Regions from separate parts of the Actinoallomurus sp. NBC_01490 genome, predicted to be linked through region 1. Evidence: predicted binding sites of a transcription regulator. Region 1 holds the regulator's gene; each other region holds the start of a gene.
What was found. Region 1 encodes LexA, which represses DNA repair genes until DNA is damaged. Its sites were predicted from a motif close to TCGAACANNTGTTCGA; they were not measured.
Positions count from the first base shown of each region.

Region 1 (7,834 bases):
CGTACTGGAGGCTGATGGAGATCGCCATGGAGAAGGCGTCCATGACCCCGGCCAGGGTGGAGCCCTGCTTGCCGAGCTTGAGGAACACCTCGCCGAGGCCGTTGTCCGGGTACGTCGAGGCGGTCATGTAGCCCTCGGCGCCGCCGACGGAGAAGCGCGTCACCGTGGCCGGGCGGCGCTTGGGCAGCCGCGTGCGCACCGGGCCGACCTCGACGGGGGCCGCGGCCGGCTCCGCCTTCTCCTCGGCCTTCTTCTTCGCCGCTGACAGCGGCTGGCCGACCTTGCAGTTGTCGCGGTAGATCGCGAGCGCCTTGAGGCCGAGCTTCCAGCCCTGGAGGTAGACCTCCTCGATGTCCTCGACCGTCGCGCTCTCGGGGACGTTGACCGTCTTGCTGATGGCGCCGGACAGGAACGGCTGCGTCGCGGCCATCATCCGGACGTGGCCCATCGGGCTGATCGCGCGCTCGCCCATCGCGCAGTCGAACACCTCGTAGTGCTCCGGCCGCAGGCCGGGGGCGTCGACGACGTGGCCGTGCTCGGCGATGTACTCCACGATCGCCTCGACCTGCTCGGGCTGGTAGCCGAGCTTCTTCAGCGCGCGCGGCACGGTGTTGTTCACGATCTGCATCGACCCGCCGCCGACGAGCTTCTTGAACTTCACCAGCGCGAGGTCGGGCTCGATGCCCGTCGTGTCGCAGTCCATCATCAGGCCGATCGTGCCGGTCGGCGCCAGCAGCGAGGCCTGGGCGTTGCGGTAGCCGTTCCTCTCGCCGACCTTGAGGCACTCCTGCCACTGCCGGGTCGCCTCGGTGTGGATGGCCTTGTCGATCTCGTCGAGCGTGCGGACCTGGTCGTTGGCCGCGGCGTGCTTGCGCATGACCCGCTTGTGGGCCTCGGCGTTGCGCCCGTAGCCGTCGTACGTGCCGACGACGCCGGCGATTTCGGCGGAGCGCCGGTAGGCGACGCCGGTCATCAGCGAGGTGATGGCCGCGGCGAGCGCACGGCCGCCCTCGGAGTCGTACGCGTGGCCGGTCGCCATCAGCAGCGCACCGAGGTTGGCGTAGCCGATGCCGAGCTGGCGGTACGCCCTCGTGGTCTCAGCGATCTTCTCGGTCGGGAAGTCGGCGAAGGTGATGGAGATGTCCATCGCCGTGATGATCAGCTCGGTGAGCTTGACGAAGTTGTCGACGTCGAAGGTGTTGTCGTCGTTCAGGAACTTCAACAAGTTGATACTCGCCAGATTGCACGACGAGTTATCAAGGCTCATGTATTCGGAACAAGGGTTACTTGCGGTGATGCGCCCGGTTTCCGGGTTGGTGTGCCAGTCGTTGATCGTGTCGTCGTACTGGATGCCGGGGTCGGCGCACTCCCAGGCCGCCTTGGCGATCTTGTTGAAGAGGCCCTTCGCGTCGACGGTGTCGATCACTTCGCCGGTCAGGCGGGCCCGCAGGCCGAAGGAGGAGCCGGACTCGACGGCGCGCATGAACTCGTCGCTGACCCGGACGGAGTTGTTGGCGTTCTGGTACTGGACGCTGACGATGTCCTTGCCGCCGAGGTCCATGTCATAGCCGGCGTCGCGGAGCGCGCGGATCTTGTCCTCCTCGCGCGCCTTCGTCTCGATGAACTCCTCGACGTCGGGGTGGTCGACGTCGAGCACCACCATCTTGGCCGCCCGCCGGGTGGCGCCACCGGACTTGATCGTGCCCGCCGAGGCGTCGGCGCCGCGCATGAACGAGACCGGGCCGCTCGCGGTGCCACCGGAGGAGAGCAGCTCCTTGCTGGACCGGATGCGGGAGAGGTTGACACCCGAGCCGGAACCGCCCTTGAAGATGACACCTTCTTCCTTGTACCAGTCCAGGATGGACTCCATCGTGTCGTCCACCGACAGGATGAAGCACGCGCTCACCTGCTGCGGCGACGAGGTGCCGACGTTGAACCACACCGGCGAGTTGAAGCTGAACACCTGGTGGACCAGTGCGTGCGTCAGCTCGTGCTCGAAGATCTCGGCGTCTTCGTCGCTCGCGAAGTAGCCGTGCTTGCGGCCGGTCTCGGCGTACACCCCGACGACCCGATCGACCAGCTGCTTCAGGCTCCACTCCCGCTGCGGCGTGCCGACGGCGCCCCGGAAGTACTTCGAGGTGACGATGTTGGTCGCGTTCACCGACCAGAACTCGGGGAACTCCACACCGCGCTGCTCGAAGTTGACCGAGCCGTCGCGCCAGTTGGTCATGACGACGTCGCGGCGCTCCCACCGGACCTCGTCGTACGGGTGAATGCCGGGCCGGGTGAAGATGCGGCGCATCTTCAACCCCTTGCGGCCGCCCCTCCCGCGCCGTGCCTGGCCGCTCACCGTCTCCGTCATGACCTCCCCCTTCTCAGGCCGAACCGGCCCATTCCAAGGATTACCTCGTACAACACGCAATCGGGCGCCGGTGTTACCGGTCGCGCTCCGCCGCGCGAAGAGTCTCGATTTCCTTCTCGAAGTCGTCGATCGACTCGAACCCCCGGTAGACGGAGGCGAACCGCAGATAGGCGACCTCGTCCAGCTCGCGCAGCGGCCCCAGGATGGCCAGCCCCACGTCGTGCGAGCGCATCTCGGCGGTGCCGGTGGCCCGGACGGCCTCCTCGACACGCTGTCCGAGCTGAGCCAGTGCGTCCTCCGTCACCGGGCGCCCCTGGCAGGCCCGGCGCACCCCGGCGACGATCTTGTCGCGGGAGAACGGCTCGGTGACTCCGCTGCGTTTGGCGACCATCAGGAGTACGGTCTCCTGGGTCGTGAAACGACGACCGCACTCGGAGCACGACCGGCGCCGCCGGATCGCCGCGCCGTCGTCGGTGGAGCGACTGTCGATCACCCTGCTGTCGGGGTTGCGGCAGAACGGGCAGTGCACGGTCGATCCCCCTCCCCCGGCGTTACGTCTCGATTACAGCGGCTTCACTGCGTAACCACAACCTGTGGTGAACTACATCCGTGTAACTACTAGATGTTGTGGTCTACCGTACGGCTCCGCAGAGGCCTCCGCAACCTCGTCGGCAACAGGAGCACGAAGAGCCCGCTCACGTCACGGCGACGTCGGCGTGTCGCGCCCTCGCCCGGCGAGGGGAACCGGCGAGCGGCGAGGCCGTCAGCGCGCGGGAATGTAGACCTTCTGGCCCGGATTGACGACGGCGCCGGACAGGGCGTTGAGGTCGATGATGCGCTGCACCGTGACGCGGGGGTCGACCTCCGGCCGGGCGCGTACGGCGATGCCCCACAACGTGTCGTGCGGCCCCACGACCACCGACTCACGGGCGACCGCCGGCCCTCTCTCTCCGCCCGACGTGGCACGGGCGCCGTGCCGCGCCCCCGTCCAGAAGCCGGCGAGGAGCACCAGGGCCACGGCACCGACCACGACGACCCGGCCGCGCCGGGTGAGCCGCACGGGCGCGGCGGGATGAGGCCGAGCGGATGAGTTCATGCCTCCCCCTTCGTCGGAGGAGAGACCCGACACACGTGTTCGTCGATTCGCTCGCTCATGTCGATCTCCCCTCGCCGAGTCGAAAGAGATTTCGATCGAACATCAGTACGAGTTGTACCGCGAGAGCCGACGAATTTCCAGGACATCTTCGAACAGGTGTTTGATCATTTAGCGCGAAGGCGCTAACGTCCGTGTACAGGAACGAAATACCGGCGACAGCGCGTCACCGGAGCACAGTCATCCAGCGGAGACATAGATGAGCAAGGTTCGGGAAATGCCCGACGGCCCGCGCGACGAGTCGGGGCTGACGGCACGCCAGCGCAAGGTTCTGGAGGTGATCCGCGACTCCGTCCAGCGCCGCGGTTACCCTCCGTCGATGCGCGAGATCGGCGAGTCGGTCGGGCTGACGAGCACCTCCAGCGTGTCGCACCAGCTGCGCGCGCTGCAGCGCAAGGGCTTCCTGCTGCGCGACCCCAACCGCCCGCGCGCCGTCGTGGTCCGCATGCCCGGCTCGGCCGCCGTACGGAGCGAGCCGGAGTCGTACGAGACGGCCTCGGGGCAGGAGACGGCGACCCGTCCCGCGCCCGCGTACGTGCCTCTCGTGGGCCGCATCGCCGCCGGTGGCCCGATCCTGGCCGAAGAGGCCGTGGAGGACGTCTTCGCACTGCCCAAGCAGCTCGTGGGCGAGGGCACGCACTTCCTGCTCAACGTCACCGGTGACTCGATGATCGAGGCCGCGATCGCCGATGGCGACTGGGTGGTCGTCCGCCAGCAGCCGGTGGCCGAGAACGGCGACATCGTCGCCGCCATGATCGACGGCGAGGCGACGGTCAAGACGCTGAAGCGCCGCGACGGCAAGGTGTGGCTGATGCCGCACAACCCGGCGTACGACCCGATTCCGGGCGATGACGCGACGATCCTCGGCCGGGTCGTCGCGGTGCTGCGCAAGATGTGATCGACGCGTCTCCGGACTGTGCACGGTGAGGGCGCCCCGCCATGGGGTGCCCTCACCGCATTTTGATGTCGCCTTTGCGGGCATTCGCCCCGCCACGGCGTGCGTCCGGTCTCGCAGCGCCGCCGACAGGCGGGGCTGCGAGACGGGCACTACGCCGGGACGATGTTGACGATCTTGGGAGCGCGGACGACGACCTTGCGGATGCCGCGGTCGCCGAGGGCGGCCTGGATCTTCTCCGACGCCAGCGCCAGCCGCTCCAGCTCCGTCTCGCCGATCTCCGGAGAGACCTCGAGCCGGTCGCGGACCTTGCCCGCCACCTGGACCACACAGGTCACCGACTCCTGGACCAGCAGGGCCGGCTCCGCCGTCGGCCAGCCGGCCTTGGCCACGGAGCCGTCGCGGCCCAGGCGCTCCCACATCTCCTCGGCGGTGTAGGGCGCCACCAGTGACAGCATCACCGCCAGCGTCTCGGCCGCCTCGCGTACGGCGGGGTCGGCCGGGCCCGCACCGGAGTCGATCGCCCGTCGGGAGGCGGTGGTCAGCTCCATCATGCGGGCCACCGCGACGTTGTAGCGGTGCGCCTCGACCAGCCGGGTGACCTCGTCGATCGTGCGGTGGGTCACCTTGCGCAGCTCGCCGTCGCCCGAGGCCGGGGCGGCGCCGGGCACCGAGGCGACGTCCGCGGCCACCCGGTGCGCGCGGGCCAGGAACTTCACCGCGCCGGACGGCGACACGTCGGCCCAGTCGATGTCGTCCTCGGGCGGCCCGGAGAAGATCATCGTCAGGCGCACCGCGTCGACGCCGTACTCGGCGATCTGCTCGCCCAGGTCGACCAGGTTGCCGGTCGTCTTGGACATCGCGGAGCCGTTGAGGATCACCTGGCCCTGGTTGACCAGCCGGGTGAACGGCTCGACGCAGTCCAGCATGCCCATGTCGTACAGCACCTTGGTGAAGAACCGGCTGTACAGCAGGTGCAGGATCGCGTGCTCGACCCCACCGGTGTACTGGTCGACCGGCATCCACCGGCGGACCTTCTCGACGTCGAACGGGCCCTCGGTGTAGTCCGGCGAGCAGTAGCGCAGGAAGTACCACGAGGAGTCGACGAAGGTGTCCATCGTGTCGGTGTCGCGCTTGGCCGCGCCGCCGCACTTGGGGCACGCGACGTTGACCCAGTCGGTGGCCGCCGCCAGCGGCGAGACGCCGCGCGGCGCCAGGTCCGCGCCGCGCAGGTTGTCCGGCAGGCGTACGGGCAGCTGCTCGTCGGGGACCGGGACCTCGCCGCACGCCTCGCAGTGGATGATCGGGATCGGCGTGCCCCAGAAGCGCTGCCGGGAGATCAGCCAGTCGCGCAGGCGGTAGTTGACGGCCGCCTTGCCCAGCCCGCGCTCCTCCAGGATCTCGGTGATCCGCGGGATCGCGGCGGACTTGGTCAGGCCGTCCAGCGGGCCGGAGTTGACCAGCTCGCCCTCGCCGGGGGTCGCGACACCGGACTCGGCGGGGTCGGCCTCGCCGGTGTGCACGACCACCCGCACCGGCAGGTCGAACCGGCGCGCGAAGTCCAGGTCGCGCTGGTCGTGCGCGGGCACCGCCATGATCGCGCCGTGGCCGTACTCCGCCAGGACGTAGTCCGAGGCCCACACGGGCATGCGCTCGCCGTTGACCGGGTTGATCGCGTAGCGGCCCAGGAAGACGCCGGTCTTCTCGCGGTCGGCGGCCAGCCGCTCGACCTCCGACTCGCGCGCCACCGTCTGGCGGTACGCCTCGAACTCGGCCCGCTGCGCGGGCGCGCAGATCTCGTCGGCCAGCGGGGCGTCGGCGGCCACCACGAAGAACGTCGCGCCGTACAGCGTGTCGGGCCGGGTCGTGTAGACGGTGACCGGCTCGTCGCGGCCCTCGATCTCGAACACGACGTCGGCGCCCTCGGACCGGCCGATCCAGTTGCGCTGCATCGTCAGCACGCGCTCGGGCCAGTCGAGGCCGTCCATGTCGGCCAGCAGCCGGTCGGCGTACTCAGTGATCTTGAAGTACCACTGGGTCAGCAGGCGCTTTTCCACCAGGGCGCCACAGCGTTCGCAGTGGCCGGCGATGACCTGCTCGTTGGCCAGCACGGTCTGGTCGTTGGGACACCAGTTGACCCGGCCGCCCCGGCGGTAGGCCAGGCCGCGCTCGTAGAAGCGCAGGAACAGCCACTGGTTCCAGCGGTAGTACTCCGGGTCGGAGGTGTGCAGCCGGCGCGACCAGTCGAAGGAGATCCCGTAGCGGTGGAACGACTCGGCCTGCGTGTCGATGTTGGCGTACGTCCACTCCGCCGGGTGGGAGTCGCGCTTGATCGCGGCGTTCTCGGCGGGCAGGCCGAAGGAGTCCCAGCCGATGGGGTGCAGGACGTTGAAGCCGTGCTGGTTCCAGTAGCGGGCGCTCACGTCGCCGATGGCGTACGCCTCGGCGTGGCCCATGTGGAGGTCGCCGGAGGGGTAGGGGAACATGTCCAGCGCATACTTGCGAGGCCGCTCATCACCGGGGTCCTCGCCGGCGGTGAAGGGTTTCAGCTCCTCCCACCGGGCCTGCCATTTCTCCTGAATCGCCCGTGGGTCAAAGTTCTCGTCGGCGCCAGTCATCGTTCCTCGTCTGATTCGCACGGCTTCGGCTCCACGAAACTGTGCCCCTTAGAAGGTCTCTCCGCATGAGAAGGCCCCTCGCACAGGAGGGGCTGCCGCGTCGACCGATCGGTTACGTCAACGCGGCCGGCTAAGGAGCAGCCGAGAGCGCATATCCCAAGACTAGCGCAGGCGCAAGCAAGAACCGTCGTGCTTTGACGCCACGGGTGACGCCGCCCTTCCTCACGGGCCAGCTTACTTTTAGGAAGGTTTCCAGTAAATTTCCGAGCAGGGTCCCCGCCAGGACTCCCCATCCGAGGAGGTCACCCATGCACGGAAAGCTCGCCCTGGCCGTCGCCGGCGCCGCGGCCGTGGCGGTACCCCTGCTCACCGCCACCCCCGCCTTCGCCCACGGCTACACCACCTCACCGCCCAGCCGCAGCTACCGCTGCGCCCAGCACCAGGTCACCGACTGCGGTCCGATCCAGTACGAGCCGCAGAGCGTCGAGGGCCCGAAGGGATTCCCCCAGGCCGGCCCGGCGGATGGTCAGATCTGCAGCGCGAACCACACGGAGTTCGCCCAGCTCGACGACCCGCGCGGCGGCGCCTGGCCGGCCGCCTCGATGACGAGCGGCGCCTCGTACGGCTTCTCGTGGACCTTCACCGCCATCCACGCGACCACGTCGTTCCGCTACTTCATCACCAAGACCACCTACGACCCGACCAAGCCGCTGACCCGGGCCGCCCTGGAGTCCACGCCGTTCCTGCAGGTGAACTACGGCGGTCAGCGGCCACCGAACCCGCTCACCCACACCGGCACGCTGCCG
Region 1 covers NZ_CP109433.1:8,935,914-8,943,747, forward strand. The annotation lists gene OG417_RS41220 (vitamin B12-dependent ribonucleotide reductase) at 1-2,362, opposite strand, end outside; gene nrdR (transcriptional regulator NrdR) at 2,436-2,891, opposite strand; gene OG417_RS41230 (LysM peptidoglycan-binding domain-containing protein) at 3,126-3,458, opposite strand; gene lexA (transcriptional repressor LexA) at 3,715-4,413, shown strand; gene leuS (leucine--tRNA ligase) at 4,563-7,028, opposite strand; gene OG417_RS41245 (lytic polysaccharide monooxygenase auxiliary activity family 9 protein) at 7,337-7,834, shown strand, end outside.

Region 2 (7,834 bases), 3.1 Mb from region 1:
GAGCGTCGCTGGAGCTCGGATGCGAGTTTCACGCGCTGCGCCTCACCGCCGGACAGGGTCGGGGCGGGCTGGCCGAGCCGGACGTAACCGAGGCCGACGTCGTTGAGCGTCTGCAGGTGGCGCCGGATCGCCGGGATCGCCTCGAAGAACTCCAGGCCCTCCTCGATCGGCATGTCGAGCACCTCGGCGATGGTCTTGCCCTTGTAGTGCACGTCGAGGGTCTCGCGGTTGTAGCGCGCCCCGTGGCACACCTCGCACGGCACGTAGACGTCGGGCAGGAACTGCATCTCGATCTTGATGGTGCCGTCGCCGGAGCAGGCCTCGCACCGGCCGCCCTTGACGTTGAAGGAGAACCGGCCCGGCTGGTAGCCGCGGACCTTCGCCTCGGCGGTCGCGGCGAACAGCTTGCGCACGTGGTCGAACACGCCGGTGTAGGTGGCCGGGTTCGAGCGCGGGGTGCGGCCGATCGGCGACTGGTCGACGTGGACCACCTTGTCGACCTGGTCGAGCCCGTTGATGCGCTTGTGCCGGCCCGGGACGGTGCGGGCGCCGTGCAGCTGCTTGGCGAGCGAGAGGTAGAGGATGTCGTTGACCAGCGTCGACTTGCCGGACCCCGACACGCCGGTGACCGCGGTGAACACGCCGAGCGGGAACGCCACGTCGACGCCGCGCAGGTTGTGCTCGCGCGCGCCCTTGACGACCAGCTCGCGACCCCGCTGCCGCTTGCGCCGGGTGGCCGGCACCGGGATCTCGTTGCGGCCGGACAGGTAGGCGCCGGTCATCGAGCTCTCGGAGGAGAGCAGCTCCTCGACCGTGCCGGACACGACGACCTGGCCGCCGTGCTCGCCCGCGCCCGGTCCGATGTCGACGACCCAGTCGGCGGCCTTGATGGTGTCCTCGTCGTGCTCCACGACGATGAGCGTGTTGCCGATGTCGCGCAGCCGGATCAAGGTCTCCAGCAGGCGGTGGTTGTCGCGCTGGTGCAGCCCGATGGAGGGCTCGTCGAGGACGTACAGCACGCCGACGAGGCCCGAGCCGATCTGGGTGGCGAGCCGGATGCGCTGCGCCTCGCCGCCGGCGAGCGTGGCCGACGCGCGGTCGAGGGTGAGGTAGTCGAGGCCGACGTCGAGCAGGAAGCCCAGCCGGGCGTTGATCTCTTTGAGGACCCGCTCGGCGATGTGCTTCTCGCGGTCGCTGAGCTCCATCGCCAGCAGGAACTTGGCGCACTCGCCGATCGGCATCGCGGCCACGTCGGCGATGGACCGGTCGTTGACCGTGACGCTCAGCACGACCGGCTTGAGGCGGCGGCCCTCGCACGACGGGCACGGGATCTCCCGCATGTAGCCCTCGAACCGCTCGCGGCTGGAGTCGCTCTCGGCCTCGGAGTGACGGCGCTGGACGTAGGGGATCACCCCCTCGTAGGTCGTGTAGTAGGAGCGCCGCCGGCCGTAGCGGTTGCGGTAGCTCACGTGGACCTGCGTGTCGTGGCCCTTGAGGATGGCCTTGCGCGCGGAGGCCGGGAGGCGCTCCCACGGAGTGTCCAGGTCGAAGCCCATCGCCTCGCCCAGCGCGGTGAGCAGCCGGAGGAAGTAGTCGCTCACGTGCCCGCCGGACCACGGGGAGATCGCGCCCTCGCCGAGGGTCTTCTCCACGTCGGGCACGATCAGCTCGGGGTCGACCTCCATGCGGGTGCCCAGGCCGGTGCAGTCGGGGCAGGCGCCGTACGGGGAGTTGAAGGAGAAGGACCGGGGCTCGAGCTCGTCGAAGGACAGGTCGTCGTAGGGGCAGTAGAGGTGCTCGGAGTACATCCGCTCGCGGCGCTCGTCGTCTTCCGGCAGGTCGACGAAGTCGAGGATGACCGTGCCGCCGGTCAGCCCGAGCGCGGTCTCCACCGAGTCGGCCAGCCGCCGCCGCGAGCTCTCCTTGACGCTCAGCCGGTCGACGATCACCTCGATGTCGTGCTTCTCGTACTTCTTGAGCTTCGGCGCCTCGTCCAGGCGTACGGTCGCGCCGTCGACCCGGGCACGGGAGAAGCCCTTGGTCTGCATGTCGCGGAACAGCTCGGCGTACTCGCCCTTGCGCCCGCGCACGACCGGCGCGAGCACCTGGAAGCGCGTGCCCTCCTCGAACTCCATCAGCCGGTCGACGATCTGCTGCGGCGTCTGCTTGGTGATCGTGCGGCCGCAGGCGGGGCAGTGCGGGTGCCCGATGCGGGCCCACAGCAGGCGCAGGTAGTCGTAGACCTCGGTGATGGTGCCCACGGTGGACCGGGGGTTCTTCGAGGTGGACTTCTGGTCGATCGACACCGCCGGCGACAGGCCCTCGATGAAGTCGACGTCCGGTTTGTCCATCTGACCGAGGAACTGCCGCGCGTACGCCGACAGAGACTCGACATAACGTCGCTGGCCCTCGGCGAAGATCGTGTCGAACGCGAGGCTCGACTTGCCGGATCCGGACAGCCCGGTGAAGACGATCAGCGCGTCGCGCGGCAGATCCAGCGAGACGTCCTTCAAATTGTGTTCACGTGCTCCGCGCACGATGAGGCGGTCGGCCACGGCGTATTCGCAATCCCCTTGAGAGCCTGGTCGAGACAGGTCAGCTTCAGGCTAACGAGTGGGTGCGACGGTTTCTTCCAGACGACCTCATCCACCCCGCTCGTCGCAGCTGAACCGTACACCTGTTCGAATGAAGGTCACCACCGGAACACACCTACTCGGGGCCGTCGTCGAGCGCGTGCTCCAGGTAGCGCTCCGCCGACCGGCGTACGGCCTCGACGCCGTCGGCGTGGACGATCCGCCGCCACCACGCGCCGTACACCCGCTCGAAGGGGTAGGGCTCCAGCAGCCGCAGCGCGCGCCGGATGACGCGGGGGCGCTCGGGAATGTGGTTGGGGTAGCTGTACATGAAGCTGACGTAGCGCCGATCCTGGACGACGGTGAGGATGTCGCCGGACAGCAGCGCGCCGCGCCCCTCCTCGCCGTCGCGCCAGTGCAGCACCTGGCCGCCCGTGAAGTGCACCCCGGCGTTGATCAGCGTGAGCCCGTCGCCGAGCGAGCGGGACTCCCCCGACCAGAAGACGACCGAGTCGTCGGGCCGGGCCACCCACTCGCGGTCGGCCTCGTGGATGTAGACCGGCGCGTCGAAGGCGTGCGCCCACTCGATCATCGAGCCGTAGAAGTGGGGATGGCTGATCGCGATGGCCGAGATACCGCCCAGCTCGCGCACCCGGGCGACCATGTCGTCGTCGATGTAGGTGATCATGTCCCACAGGACGTTGCCCCACGGCGTGCGGACCAGCAGGGCACGCTGGCCGATCGCGGTCGGCGGCGCGGCGCCGACACCGACGATCCCCGGCCCCTCCTCCTCGATCCTCCCCCGGTGCCCGGCCTCGCGCAGTTCGGCGAGGGTCGTCCACCGCTGGCCGTCCCAGCCGACGTACTGACGTTCGTCCTCGCAGATCGGGCAGTCGGCGCGCGGCGCGCCGTACTGCGCCCCGCAGGTGCGGCAGATGGGCAGATCGTCTCGCATACGGGCAGCGTAACCGCGGACGTCCGGGCGATGCAGGTCTCGGCGAGCCTCGCCGTGACAGGATGGAAGGTCCCGGAAAGCCGCGCCCGATCGGAGGACAGCGTGACCTACACAGGCGACGTCGAGGTCGGTGGCGCCCCCGACGTACGAGAGCTCCCCGCCTTGACGATCACCAAGCTGGCCGTCGGACCGTACGAGAACAATGCCTATCTGCTGCGCTGCACGGCGACGGGCGAACAGGTCCTCATCGACGCCGCGGCCGAGCCCGACCGGTTGTTCGAGATCATCGGCGACGGGCCGCTCTCCCGCGTCGTCACCACGCACCGCCACCAGGACCACTGGAACGCCCTGACCGCCGTGATCGACGCGACCCACGCGCGGCTGGTCGCCCACCCCGACGACGCGGAGGCCCTGCCGCTGCCGGTCACCGAGCCGGTCGAACACGGCGGCACCGTACGGGTGGGGCAGGCCACGCTGTCGGTCATCCACCTGCGCGGGCACACGCCCGGCTCGATCGCGCTGCGCTACGACGGCGAGACGCCCCACCTGTTCACCGGCGACAGCCTGTTCCCCGGCGGCCCGGGCAACACCTGGGGCGACGCGAAGCTCTTCCACCGGCTCATGGAAGACCTGGAGGAGCGCGTGTTCGGCGTGCTGCCGGACGAGACGTGGATCTACCCCGGGCACGGCAAGGACACGACCCTCGGGCGGGAGCGCCCGCACCTCGCCGAATGGCGCGAGCGCGGCTGGTGAGAGCCGGCCGGACGGCGCCGTCCGGCCGTTCGGAACGCTCCTTCCGCGGATCGCCGGGCCGTGCTGCTGCGAGCCAGGTGTCCATGCACCAAGATGGGGGAATGGGCATGCTCAGTACGCCCGGGACGCGTGATCGTGAGGCGGCGGGTAAGGAATGATGACGGGCGTGACCGACCAGGCACCCGATGCGGAAGACCTGACGAATGTCGAGCTCGCGGCGCGGCTGCGGATGACCCTCGGCCGGCTCAACCGCCGGGTGCGCCAGCACGGCCCGCAGGTCCTCTCCTCGAGCCAGGCGTCCACGCTGGCGAGCGTCGAGGCGCTCGGCCCCGTGCGTCTCGGCGACCTGGCCGCGCACGAGGGTGTCACCGCGCCGACGCAGAGCCGGCTGGTCGGCTCGCTCGAACAGCAGGGGCTGCTGCGCCGCATGCCCGACAGCGAGGACCGGCGCGCCACCCTGCTGGCGATCACGGCGCAGGGCCGCCGACAGCTCGAACAGCTGCGCGGCGAACGCTCGGCCTTCCTCGTCCGGCAGATCGCCACGCTGACGTCCGAACAGCGCGAGGCGCTCGTGGAGGCGCTGGGCGCCCTGGAGGCGCTCGCGGAGTCCCCCTACGACTGACCGAGCGCGCCCCGTAGCGCACCGACCACCTGGGCGACGAGGGGTTCGCGTTCGGCCTGCCGGCAGCCGCGCTCGACCCAGCTGAGGCAGGCGGCGTCGAGGAAGCCCAGATAACCGTGGAGCGCGTGGTCGAGCGCCGGGTCGGCCGGCAGCGCGAGCAGGTCGCGCAGCAGCGCCAGGTATCGGTCGCGGTTCCGCCTGCGCAGCTCGGCCGCCTCGGGCACGTCGCCGGCCGGCGACCTCAGGGGCGCGGCCCAGCCGGCCGGCGCCTCGCCAACGAAGTCGAGGTAGACCCGCACGGCCGCGGCCAGCCGGTCGTACGGCGCCGCCGCGGGGTCGTCGGCGACGCGCTGCCGCCGCAGCAACTCCTCGATCGCGGCGCGCACGACGTCGCGGTAGAGGCCGCTCTTGCTGCCGAAGTAGCGGTGGACGAGCGCCTCGGAGGCGTCGGCGGCGGCCGCCACCCGGGCGACGGAGACCTTGTCGTACGGCTCCGCGGCGAACGCGCTCGCCGCGGAGCGCAGGATGTCGGCGCGCCGGGTCTCGACATCGAGACGCCGCCGGGGACGCCGGTCCTTGCGCACGGGGTCCCCCCTTACTGAGCTACCCTCAACAGTACTACTGAGTCTCCCTCAAAAGGACCTCGATGACCTCGTGGATCGACCACACGATCTGGTGGCACGTCTACCCGCTCGGCTTCACCGGCGCGCTGGAGGCCGGGCCCGGACACCGCCTGGGCCGGCTGGAGCCCTGGCTGGACTACGCCGTCGAGCTGGGCTGCAACGGCGTGGCGCTGGGCCCGGTCTTCGCTTCGGAGACTCACGGCTATGACACCGTCGACCACCTGCGTCTGGACCCGCGGCTCGGGGACGACGCCGACTTCGACCGCCTCGTCACGGCCGCCCGCCGCCGCGGGGTGCGCATCCTGCTCGACGGCGTGTTCAACCACGTCGGCCGCGGATTCCCGCGGTTCGCCGCAGCGCTGCGGGACGGCCCGGACTCACCGGACGCCCGCTGGTTCCGCCCGCGCGGGGACGACTACGACTGCTTCGAGGGCCACCGTTCGCTCGTCGCCCTCGACCACGGCGAACCGGCCGTCGCCGAGTACGTCGCGAAGGTCATGCGGCACTGGCTCGACCGCGGCGCGGACGGCTGGCGTCTCGACGCGGCCTACGCCGTACCGCCGGAGTTCTGGCGGGCGGTCCTCCCGCAGGTCCGGGCGGCGCACCCGGACGCGTGGTTCACCGGCGAGATGATCCACGGCGACTACGCGGCCTACGTCGCCGGCTCCGGGCTGGACTCGGTCACCCAGTACGAGCTGTGGAAGGCGATCTGGAGCTCGCTGAACGACCGGAACCTGTTCGAGCTGGCCTGGGCGCTCGACCGCCACGACCGGTTCACCGAGGCGTTCACGCCCTCCACGTTCGTCGGCAACCACGACGTGACGCGGATCGCGACCCGTCTGGAGGAGCCCCGCCACCTGGAGCACGCGCTCGTCGTGCTGTTCACCGTCGCCGGCGTGCCGGCCGTCTACTACGGCGACGAGCAGGCGTTCCGTGGTCTGAAGGAGGACCGGCCGGGCGGCGACGACGCCGTGCGCCCGGCCTTCCCCGGCTCGCCGGCCGGGCTCGCCCCCTGGGGCCGGCCGGTCTACCGGCTGCACCAGCGGCTCATCGGCCTGCGCCGGCGCCATCCCTGGCTGGTACGGGCGCGTACGAGCGTCGAGCACCTCACCAACGAGGCGGCCGCGTTGCGCAGCCGTCCCGCCGAGGGCGGGCCGGGCATCACCGTCCTGCTGAACACCGGCGCGGACCCGTACCGCTTCCCGCTTCCGCTCGACGGCCTGCGCGTCCTGGACTCCGCCGAGGAGAAGGAGCCGGACGATCCCGCGCAGGTGCCCGGGTACGGGTGGGCGATCCTGGGCTAGGGCCGTTCTCCGGCTCCCCGGACTCCGACCGGACGATGACGACCGCCGCGAGACCGACGACCAGGCCGAGGGCGGTCTGTGAGCCGAACGGTTCACCGAACATGAGAGCGCCCCAGACCGCCGTCACGGGAGCCATGAGGAACATCAGCGTGTTCACCTTGGTGACCCCTGACCGCCGCAGGATGACCCAGTACAGCCCGTAGCCACCGAATGTGGACAGGACCACGAGCCACGTGATCGCGACCCAGAACGGGAGTTCGGCCGGCGGCTTCGCCGCTCCGGCGCTCATGGCGAGCGCCGTGAAGATGACGGCGCTGGTGACGCAGTGCGCGGTCATCGCCACCACGGGCTCGACCCGCGCGTGGGAGCGGCTGTCGAGGAACGTCGCCGCCACCAGCGAGAGCATGCCGAGGAACGGGATGAGATAGGCCCACCAGGTCACACCTGCGGCAGCCGCGGCGTCGGCCCGGGTGACGACGATGACGCCGCCCAGCCCCAGGCACAGGCCGAGCCATTGCCGGCGCGAGACGTACTGACGCAGGAGCGGTCCGGCGAGCGCCCCGGCGACGAGGGGCTGGACGCCGTCGATCAGGGCGGTGGTGCCGCTGGAGACGCCGAGTTGGATCGCGTAATAGACGGTGAGCAGATAGCCGCTCTGCGACAGGACGCCGATCAGGACCTGCCGGACGACGTCCCGGACCACGAGGCCCCGCCACCACGTCCGGACGAGGGCGATGCCGATCAGAACCACGGCCAGCGGCAGGAACCGCCACATCAGGATGGTGACGGCGGACGCGCTGCCGGCGCCGAGCCGGGCTCCGATGAACCCGGAACTCCAGCAGATCACGAAGGCCGCCGAGAGGAGAAAGCCCACGTCCCGCCCTTCGCTATACAGATCGGTATACCCGCGCCACTATACAGATCGGTATACTCTCGGGGCATGGGCACCACGGAGCTTCGGCGGATCACGATGACGCCCGCCGCCCTGCGCGTCCGGGAGGCCG
Region 2 covers NZ_CP109433.1:5,851,314-5,859,147, reverse strand. The annotation lists gene uvrA (excinuclease ABC subunit UvrA) at 1-2,555, opposite strand, end outside; gene OG417_RS27280 (MBL fold metallo-hydrolase) at 2,710-3,528, opposite strand; gene OG417_RS27275 (MBL fold metallo-hydrolase) at 3,631-4,281, shown strand; gene OG417_RS27270 (MarR family winged helix-turn-helix transcriptional regulator) at 4,448-4,903, shown strand; gene OG417_RS27265 (TetR/AcrR family transcriptional regulator) at 4,894-5,487, opposite strand; gene OG417_RS27260 (alpha-amylase family protein) at 5,550-6,830, shown strand; partial or broken gene OG417_RS27255 (DMT family transporter) at 6,874-7,704, opposite strand; gene OG417_RS27250 (TetR/AcrR family transcriptional regulator) at 7,771-7,834, shown strand, end outside.
Region 2: the regulator LexA is predicted to act here: its motif matches at 2,670-2,685, upstream of uvrA (excinuclease ABC subunit UvrA).

Region 3 (7,834 bases), 4.8 Mb from region 1:
GAGGCTTCGCGCCATCCGCACCCAGCAGGGCCTGTCCCTGCACGGTGTGGAGGAGAAATCACGTGGCCGCTGGAAGGCCGTCGTCGTGGGTTCGTACGAGCGGGGCGACCGCGCCGTCACCGTTCAGAAGCTGTCCGAGCTCGCCGAGTTCTACGGCGTGCCCGTCTCTGAGTTGCTCCCCGGCGGAGCCGCGCCGAGCCCGCTCGGCCCGACCCCGAAACTTGTGATCGACCTTGAGCGACTCCAGCAGCTTCCGAAGGACAAGGCCGGTCCACTCGCCCGCTACGCCGCGACGATCCAAAGCCAGCGAGGCGACTACAACGGAAAGGTCCTGTCCATCCGGCAGGAGGATCTGCGATCTCTGGCGGTGATTTACGACAAGTCACCGACCGAACTGACTGAGGAACTCATCGGCTGGGGCGTCCTCGACCCTGAGGCACGCCGCGCCGTGGAAGCTTTCTGAGCCGTATCCCCCCGAAGTGGTGCGGTGATCCCACCCGATCACCGCACCGCGTCGGAGGGTCGCATCACGCTGCCCCCACGCCCTCGCCCGGTCCGCCTGCCCACGTCCTCGGACGACGTCCCCAGGGCCACGCCGCCACGACCGCGCCCCCCCAGAACCAAGTCCGCACGGCCACGTCGTCACGGCCACGTCGCCACGACCACGGCCCCCACGACCGCATCGCCACGACCGCATCGCCACGACGACGTCGCCGGCGACCGCGCCCCCAGGACTACGTCGCCCCGACCGCGTCTTCAGAACTACGCCGTCACGACCAGGTCCCACGGCCGCGTCCTCAGAGCCGCCGTCACGACCACGCCGTCACGACCACGTCGTCACGACCACGTCCACGTCGCCACGACCGCGGCCCCCACGACCGCATCGCCACGACCGCATCGCCACGACGACGTCGCCGGCGACCGCGCCCCCAGGACTACGTCGCCACCACCGCGTCTTCAGAACTACGCCGTCACGACCACGCCGTCACGACCACGTCGCCTCACGCACGGCCCATCGGCGGCTCGGTCAGCGCCCCTGTGGCCACGGCCACCTCATCGACAGCTCTGGCCCCACCTGCCGATGCCACACGAAGCTCACAACGCTGCCGCTCCGACCGGCGCCTCGGCCCGTATTCTTGACGCCCCGTCTCCGCGCCCCTGACCATCGGTCATGCTGACGGCGCCTGCGCGGAGCCGACCGGCGGGCTTGCGCGCGCCTTACCGCGAATCCGCCGTACGCCGCCCTCCACTGCGCACCGCGACGTCGCGCCCCACGCACTCACAAGGTCCGAGGCATCGCCTGCCTCGCCGGCGCCGATCAGGCAGTAGTGGCCGACGGGTCCCGCCGATTCGGGGGAGGAACTCGGCGGGACCCGCGGCCGGACCGGCTGCTCCGGTGAGGGCCGGCCCGACCGGGACGCACCGGACATCCCGCAATGTCGCCACGTGCGCCCCGGCGGCCACCGTCATCCCGGCCGGCGCGCCCGGCAGGACGACGATGCTTTATCGATCACTCAATGCGGATAGCCGGAAAACGGGTCAAGGGGGCGAAGTCCTGATAGGCCCGGTCGCGACGAACAGGCCGAAGGATGCGAGCGCCCGCGGCCCGACTCCCCTCTTCCGGACGCCGGACACCGCGCGTCCGGCTTCTGAGCCCTGGGCCGCTCCCGGACGCCAGGCACCGCACGTCCGGCCTCCGACCTTCTGAGCTCTGCGCCGCTCCCGGACGCCAGGCACCGCACGTCCGGCCTCCGACCTTCTGAGCTCTGCGCCGCTCCCGGACGCCAGGCACCGCACGTCCGGCCTCCGACCTTCTGAGCTCTGCGCCGCTCCCGGACGCCAGGCACCGCACGTCCGGCCTCCGACCTTCTGAGCTCTGCGCCGCTCCCGGACGCCAGGCACCGCACGTCCGGCCTCCGACCTTCTGAGCTCTGCGCCGCTCCCGGACGCCAGGCACCGCACGTCCGGCCTCCGACCTTCTGAGCTCTGCGCCGCTCCCGGACGCCAGGCACCGCACGTCCGGCCTCCGACCTTCTGAGCTCTGCGCCGCTCCCGGACGCCAGGCACCGCACGTCCGGCCTCCGACCTTCTGAGCTCTGCGCCGCTCCCGGACGCCAGGCACCGCACGTCCGGCCTCCGACCTTCTGAGCTCTGCGCCGCTCCCGGACGCCAGGCACCGCACGTCCGGCCTCCGACCTTCTGAGCTCTGCGCCGCTCCCGGACGCCAGGCACCGCACGTCCGGCCTCCGACCTTCTGAGCTCTGCGCCGCTCCCGGACGCCAGGCACCGCACGTCCGGGCTCTGGGACCGCTTCCCGACGCCGGGCACCGTGCGGCCGGCCTCCGGGCACCGCACGACGCTGCTGCAAGCTCCGCGGTTTCGGGCACCGGGCCACTTCCGGGCTCCGGGCGCCCCGCAGCCGACCTCCGAACTCCGCGTTGCCGGGCTCCGGGCCGCTTCCCGACCCCGGGCACCACACTTCCGGGCTCCGAGCTCTGGACCGCTCCCCGACACCGAGCACCGCACGGCCGACCTCCAGGCACCGCACGGCCCTGCTCCAAGCTTCCCGGTGCCGGGCACCGGGCCACTTCCGGGCTCCGGACACCTCGCAGCCGGGCTCCAAGTTTCCCGGCTTCGAGCTTCCGAGCTCCGCGCGGCCCGAGCACCGAGCAGCCTCGCCAGTGAGCGGCGGCGGTCGGCAGGTCGCGCGGGTCGTCTCTCACCATCGCTCCCCTCTCGGTCGGCGCGGCCGGGGTCGTCAGGGTCAGCCGGCCACCGGGAGCATCGGCTGGCTGTCGATGCCCAACGTCGTCTCGACCAGGGCGACGAAGATCTCCGCGTCGTGGAGCAGGTCGTTCGCCTCGTGCACGGTCACGGCGCGTGGGAGGCCCGCCTCGGCCGCCGCTCGTTTGCCCGCGCCCGCCGCGAAGAAGGCGGCCCACTCGCGCAGGGCCGGCTCGGCCTCCGGGAGCAGCACCCAGACGCTCTGGGGCCGGCCACGACGCTTCTGCGCCGGGTCGCCCCGCGCCGCGAGGACCGCGGCCGCGGCGCGCAGTGCGGCGAGGTGGGCCGCGACGTAACGTGAGGCGGGGACGGCGGCCTCGGCCGCCTCGGCCAGGCCGTGCCGGGCCGTCTGCAACAGTGTGATCGCCGGCGGTGCCGGCCTGCGCCGCGGAACGGGGCGCAGAGGGACGGCCGTGGACCTTGCGGACATGGCGTGCCTCCTTCCGCTCGATGGGTTCGGGGACGGCGCGGGCGAAACGCTTCCCCTCGTCCCGCCCGGCCGCCACGTCTCGCACGGCATGCGCTGCCCGGCGAGCCGAACCCCTCCGGCGCGGACCCGCGAGAATCCGCACCGAATACTCGAACACAAGTTCGAGATGACTCCAGTAAACCCGCGCCGCCGCCATTCGTCAACATGTTCGAATGACGCCGTGTCGTCGCAGGTCAGACCGGTCGAACATGACCCCTGTCAGTGCACCCGACACCCGTCCGGCGGCGACGCCAACGACGATACGGAGCCAGACCGACAAAACGAGCCTCTAGAGTGCTGCCCATGCATCCCAACACCGCGAACGTCGCCGCTCGCCTGCGCGAACTCGGCGCCACCGGCGAGGTGCGCGAGCTCCCGGAGGCCGCGCCGACCGCCGTGGCCGCCGCCGCGCAACTCGGCTGCGAGGTCGGCGCGATCGCGAACAGCCTGATCTTCGCCGCCGACGGCGAACCCCTGCTCGTCCTCACCAGCGGCGCCCACCGCGTCGACACGGCCAAGGTGGCCGCGCTGATCGGCGCCACGAAGGTCAAGCGCGCCGACCCCGAGTTCGTCCGCGCGGCCACCGGCCATCCGATCGGCGGGGTCGCCCCGGTCGGACACCCCCGCCCGGTCCGCACGCTCGTGGACAAGTGGCTGGCCGAGCACGAGGTCGTCTGGGCGGCGGCCGGGCACCCGCACACCATCTTCCCGACCTCCTACGACGAGCTCGTGCGGATCACCGGCGGCACCCCGGCAGAGGTCGAGTAGGCCCGCGCACGCGTCAGCCGCGGTACGGCCGGAACGCCTCGCGCACGTGCCGCACGAAGTGCTCCGGGGACTCCAGGGCCAGGAAGTGGCCGCCCTCGTCCACCGTGGTCAGGCGTGTCATCCGCGGGTACGCGCGCCGCAGCCAGGACTCCGGCGGGACGGGGATCTCCGGCTCACGCGTCAGCAGCACCGACGACGGCACCGAGACCGTGTCGGCCGGCGGGGCCGAGTCGACCGCGTACAGGCGTGACGAGGCCCCGATCGAGCCCGTCACCCAGTAGGTCATCACGTTGGTGAGCAGGTCGTCGTCGGTGAGCCGGCCGCGCGTCGCCGGGTCGCTCCACGTCAGCCACTTCTCCAGCACCCAGGCGGCCAGGCCCGCGGGCGAGTCGTTCAGCCCGTACGCCAGGATCTGCGGCCGGGTCGCCTGGACGTGCGCGTACGCGCCGCGGGTGCGCTCCCAGCGGTCCTCTCCCGCGACATACGCCTCCTCCTCAGGCGTGCGCGGGGCCGGGTCGACCGGCCGGGTCCAGTTGGTGGTCTGGATGGCCCGTACGGTGCCGGCGTGGTACATGCCCAGGCGGTTCACCACGCCGCCGCCGATGTCGTCGCCGTGCGCGACGTAGCTCGCGTACCCCAGGCCCTCGACCATGAGCCGGTCGAAGAGCCCGGCGATCGTGACCCGGTCGAGCCGCCCCGGATAGGGGGCCGAGAAGCCGTACCCGGGCAGCGCGGGAACCACGACCGAGAAGGCGTCGGCGGGATCGCCACCGTACGCCGCGGGATCGGTCAGCCGGTCGAGCACCCCGAGGTACTCCACGAAGGAGCTGGGCCAGCCGTTGCACAGCAGCAGCGGCAGCGGGTCCGGACCCGAGCCCGGCACGTGTACGAAGTGGATGCGCGCGTCGCCGACCGCGGCGCGGAAGTGCGGCACCGCGTTCAGCCGGGCCTCCTGCGCCCGCCAGTCGTACCCCGAGCGCCAGTAGGCGATGAGGTCCTCGATGCGCTCGACGGTCTCGGGGCTCTCTCCCCCTTCGAGGACCGGCGGTGAGGGCAGGCGCGCGCGTTCGAGACGGGCGGCCAGGTCCTGCAGAACCTCGTCCGCGATGGCGATGTGGAACGGCTCGATCACAGTGACCTCCCGATCGTGGTTACGAGCAAAGACATTACGTACGTAACGCGTTACGTGTCAAAGGCATACGGCTGTAACATCGGGGCATGGCATCACGACCGCCGGCTCCCGGCCCGCTCGCGCCGGTGGAGGCGTTCCTGCGGACGCGCAACGAGGTCGACGCCGCCGGCCTGGAGCGCTGGCGCGCCGCGCACGGGCTGCCGGGCGAGGTGACCGCGGAGACGTACGCACGGGCCGTGCGGCTGCGCGAGGCGCTCCGCTCGCTGATGCTCGCCAACAACGCCGGCCCCGCCGCCCCAGAGGCCTTCGACCTGGTCAACGAGGAGATCGTCCGCTGCGGCCTGCGCCCGCTGGTCACCGCCGGCGGCGTACGGTGGCCGGTCGGCGAGCGCGAGGCGCACCCGGGCGACCTGATGCTCGGCACCGTCCTGGCGGGCGTCCTCACCGCGATGAGCGACGGCACCTGGCCGCGGATGAAGGCGTGCGCCGCGGACGACTGCCACTACGCGTTCTACGACCACACCCGCAACCGCTCGGGCCGCTGGTGCGACGTCGCGGGCTGTGGCGCCAACGCCCGCATGCGCGCCTACCGCCGCCGCCGCGCCTGATCGCCGTCACGTCCGGAGGGCCATTAGCGGCAGACCCCTTCTGACATGCGGAAGGACCGTAACCAACCGCCCGTCACGGACCGCAGACACGGGGGAACCACAGTGGTACAACGGTCTTCTGAGGCTCGAGCGCACTCTCCGGAGCGGCCCCATGGCTGGACACGAAGATCTGCGCGCCGCCGCCGCGCGTGACAAGGACTTCGTCGGCGTGGACGTCGACGCGATGGCGCGGCTCATCCACCAGATGAACGGCGCCTCGCAGGCCATCGCCACCTGGTTGCGCACCAACGCCACCCTGCCGCCCAGCGTCCCCCGCACCGGGCTGCGCCAGGCGCAGGCGGTCCACACCTGGACCGGGAGCCAGCAGGGCATGCTCACCCGGCGCCGCAACTACGCGATCACCCACCTGAGCCAGGGCGGGCCCACGATGCCGAAGGTCAGCGCGGGCCGGCTCGGCGGCGGCGCGCGCCGCCGTACGACGTCCGCCGGGGCCGGGCACGACCTCGGCGGCTTCCCCGACGTACGCGCCGCGACGAGGGCCGGGTCCGCCGACGCCGCGGCCGTCCGCAAGGCGCACGAGGCGCACCGCCCGGTGCCGGAGGAGGTCTGGAGACGCCTGCGCGCGAGCGCCGACGACCCCGACTACGCCCACGGCCTGTACGGCCGGCTCGGCCCGGCCGGCACCGCCTGGCTGATCGAGGCGGCGGGCGGCGACCACCTCGAAGACGTCCGCACCTCGCTCGGCGTGGCCAGCCACCACCTGACGATGGACGACAAGTGGCTGCGCGCGATGCTCGACGAGGCGCTCCGCCGGGGCGTACGCGACGACGCGGTCGAGCTGCTGTCCCAGGCCGCGCTCGCCCACCGCGCCCGCGTCGCGTTCGGCCACCTGGGCCTGATGGAGATGGTGGAGACCGGAGGCTCGGAGACCGGGGGCTCGGAGACCGGGCCCCCGGCCCCGCCGCACGAGGCGAGGCTGACGCTCACGGCCGACGATCCGCAGGGTGAGGGTCCGTGACCACCTATCCGCCCTCCCCCGCCACGCTGCACTCACCCTCCGACCCGCCCCCACCGGGCGGCACTCAGCGGCCCAACCCGGCGTACGCTGAGCTCTACAACGCCTACCAGCGGGCCTTCGACAGCGCCGCGACCCTGGAGACCGCCCTCGACCCGCCCGTGCGCACCGTCGGCGACGCGTGGGTCGGGCCCGCCGCCCGCTCGTGGCAGAGTGAGCTGGAGGCCCGGCGCGGGCAGTTGAAGAAGGCGGCGGCGCAGATTCTGTGGGACATTTACGGCGCACTCTCGAAGGTTCCGCCGTACATCCCCGAGTGAGGCACGTGAGACCAGCATTCAGGGCCCGCCGCGAGGCATCCCCGCAGATCCGTGAGATCGACCGTCGTGGTTTCCTGCGGCGCCTCGACGCGCTGCTCGCCACGTACGAGGCGGCGATGCTGCCGCCACCAGGGCAGATGCCCGGCCGGCACATGATCATGGAGCGGCACACCGGTTATCCGGCGTTCCGCGCCTTCGTCGCCGAGCGCTCACGAAGCGTCATCGGTTTCAGCTACGGGTTCCACGGCGAGTCCGGGCAGTGGTGGCACGACGTCGTGCGCGCCGAGCTCGTCAAGATCGGTGGCGAGGAGCACGCCCGGCACTGGCTGGACGACACGTGGGAGGTGGCCGAGCTGCACGTGCATCCGGCGGCCCAGGGGCTGGGCCTGGGCCGCGGGCTGATCACCTCGCTGTGCTCGGGCCGGCCCGAGCGCACCATGGTGCTGTCCACGCTGGACGCGCAGACACCGGCCCGCAACCTGTACCGCTCGCTCGGCCTGGTCGACCTGCTGACCGGCTTCCGGTTTCCCGGGGGCGGCCCGGTCTACGCGGTGATGGGCGCGGAGTTTCCGCTGAGCTCCAGGCGGGAGTAGACCTCGCGCGTCGCGGTGGACTTGTTGAACGTGATGAAGTGGATGCCGGGCACCCCTTCGGCGAGCAGCCGCCGGCACAGGTCGGCCGCCTGGTCGATGCCGAGCCGCCGCACCGCCTCCGGGTCGTCGCCGACCGCCGCGAACTGGG
Region 3 covers NZ_CP109433.1:4,116,725-4,124,558, reverse strand. The annotation lists gene bldD (transcriptional regulator BldD) at 1-463, shown strand, start outside; gene OG417_RS19780 (SAV_6107 family HEPN domain-containing protein) at 2,765-3,214, opposite strand; gene OG417_RS19775 (YbaK/EbsC family protein) at 3,557-4,021, shown strand; gene OG417_RS19770 (epoxide hydrolase family protein) at 4,035-5,153, opposite strand; gene OG417_RS19765 (CGNR zinc finger domain-containing protein) at 5,240-5,761, shown strand; gene OG417_RS19760 (hypothetical protein) at 5,913-6,779, shown strand; gene OG417_RS19755 (hypothetical protein) at 6,776-7,093, shown strand; gene OG417_RS19750 (GNAT family N-acetyltransferase) at 7,099-7,686, shown strand; gene metF (methylenetetrahydrofolate reductase [NAD(P)H]) at 7,638-7,834, opposite strand, start outside.
Region 3: the regulator LexA is predicted to act here: its motif matches at 3,364-3,379, upstream of OG417_RS19780 (SAV_6107 family HEPN domain-containing protein).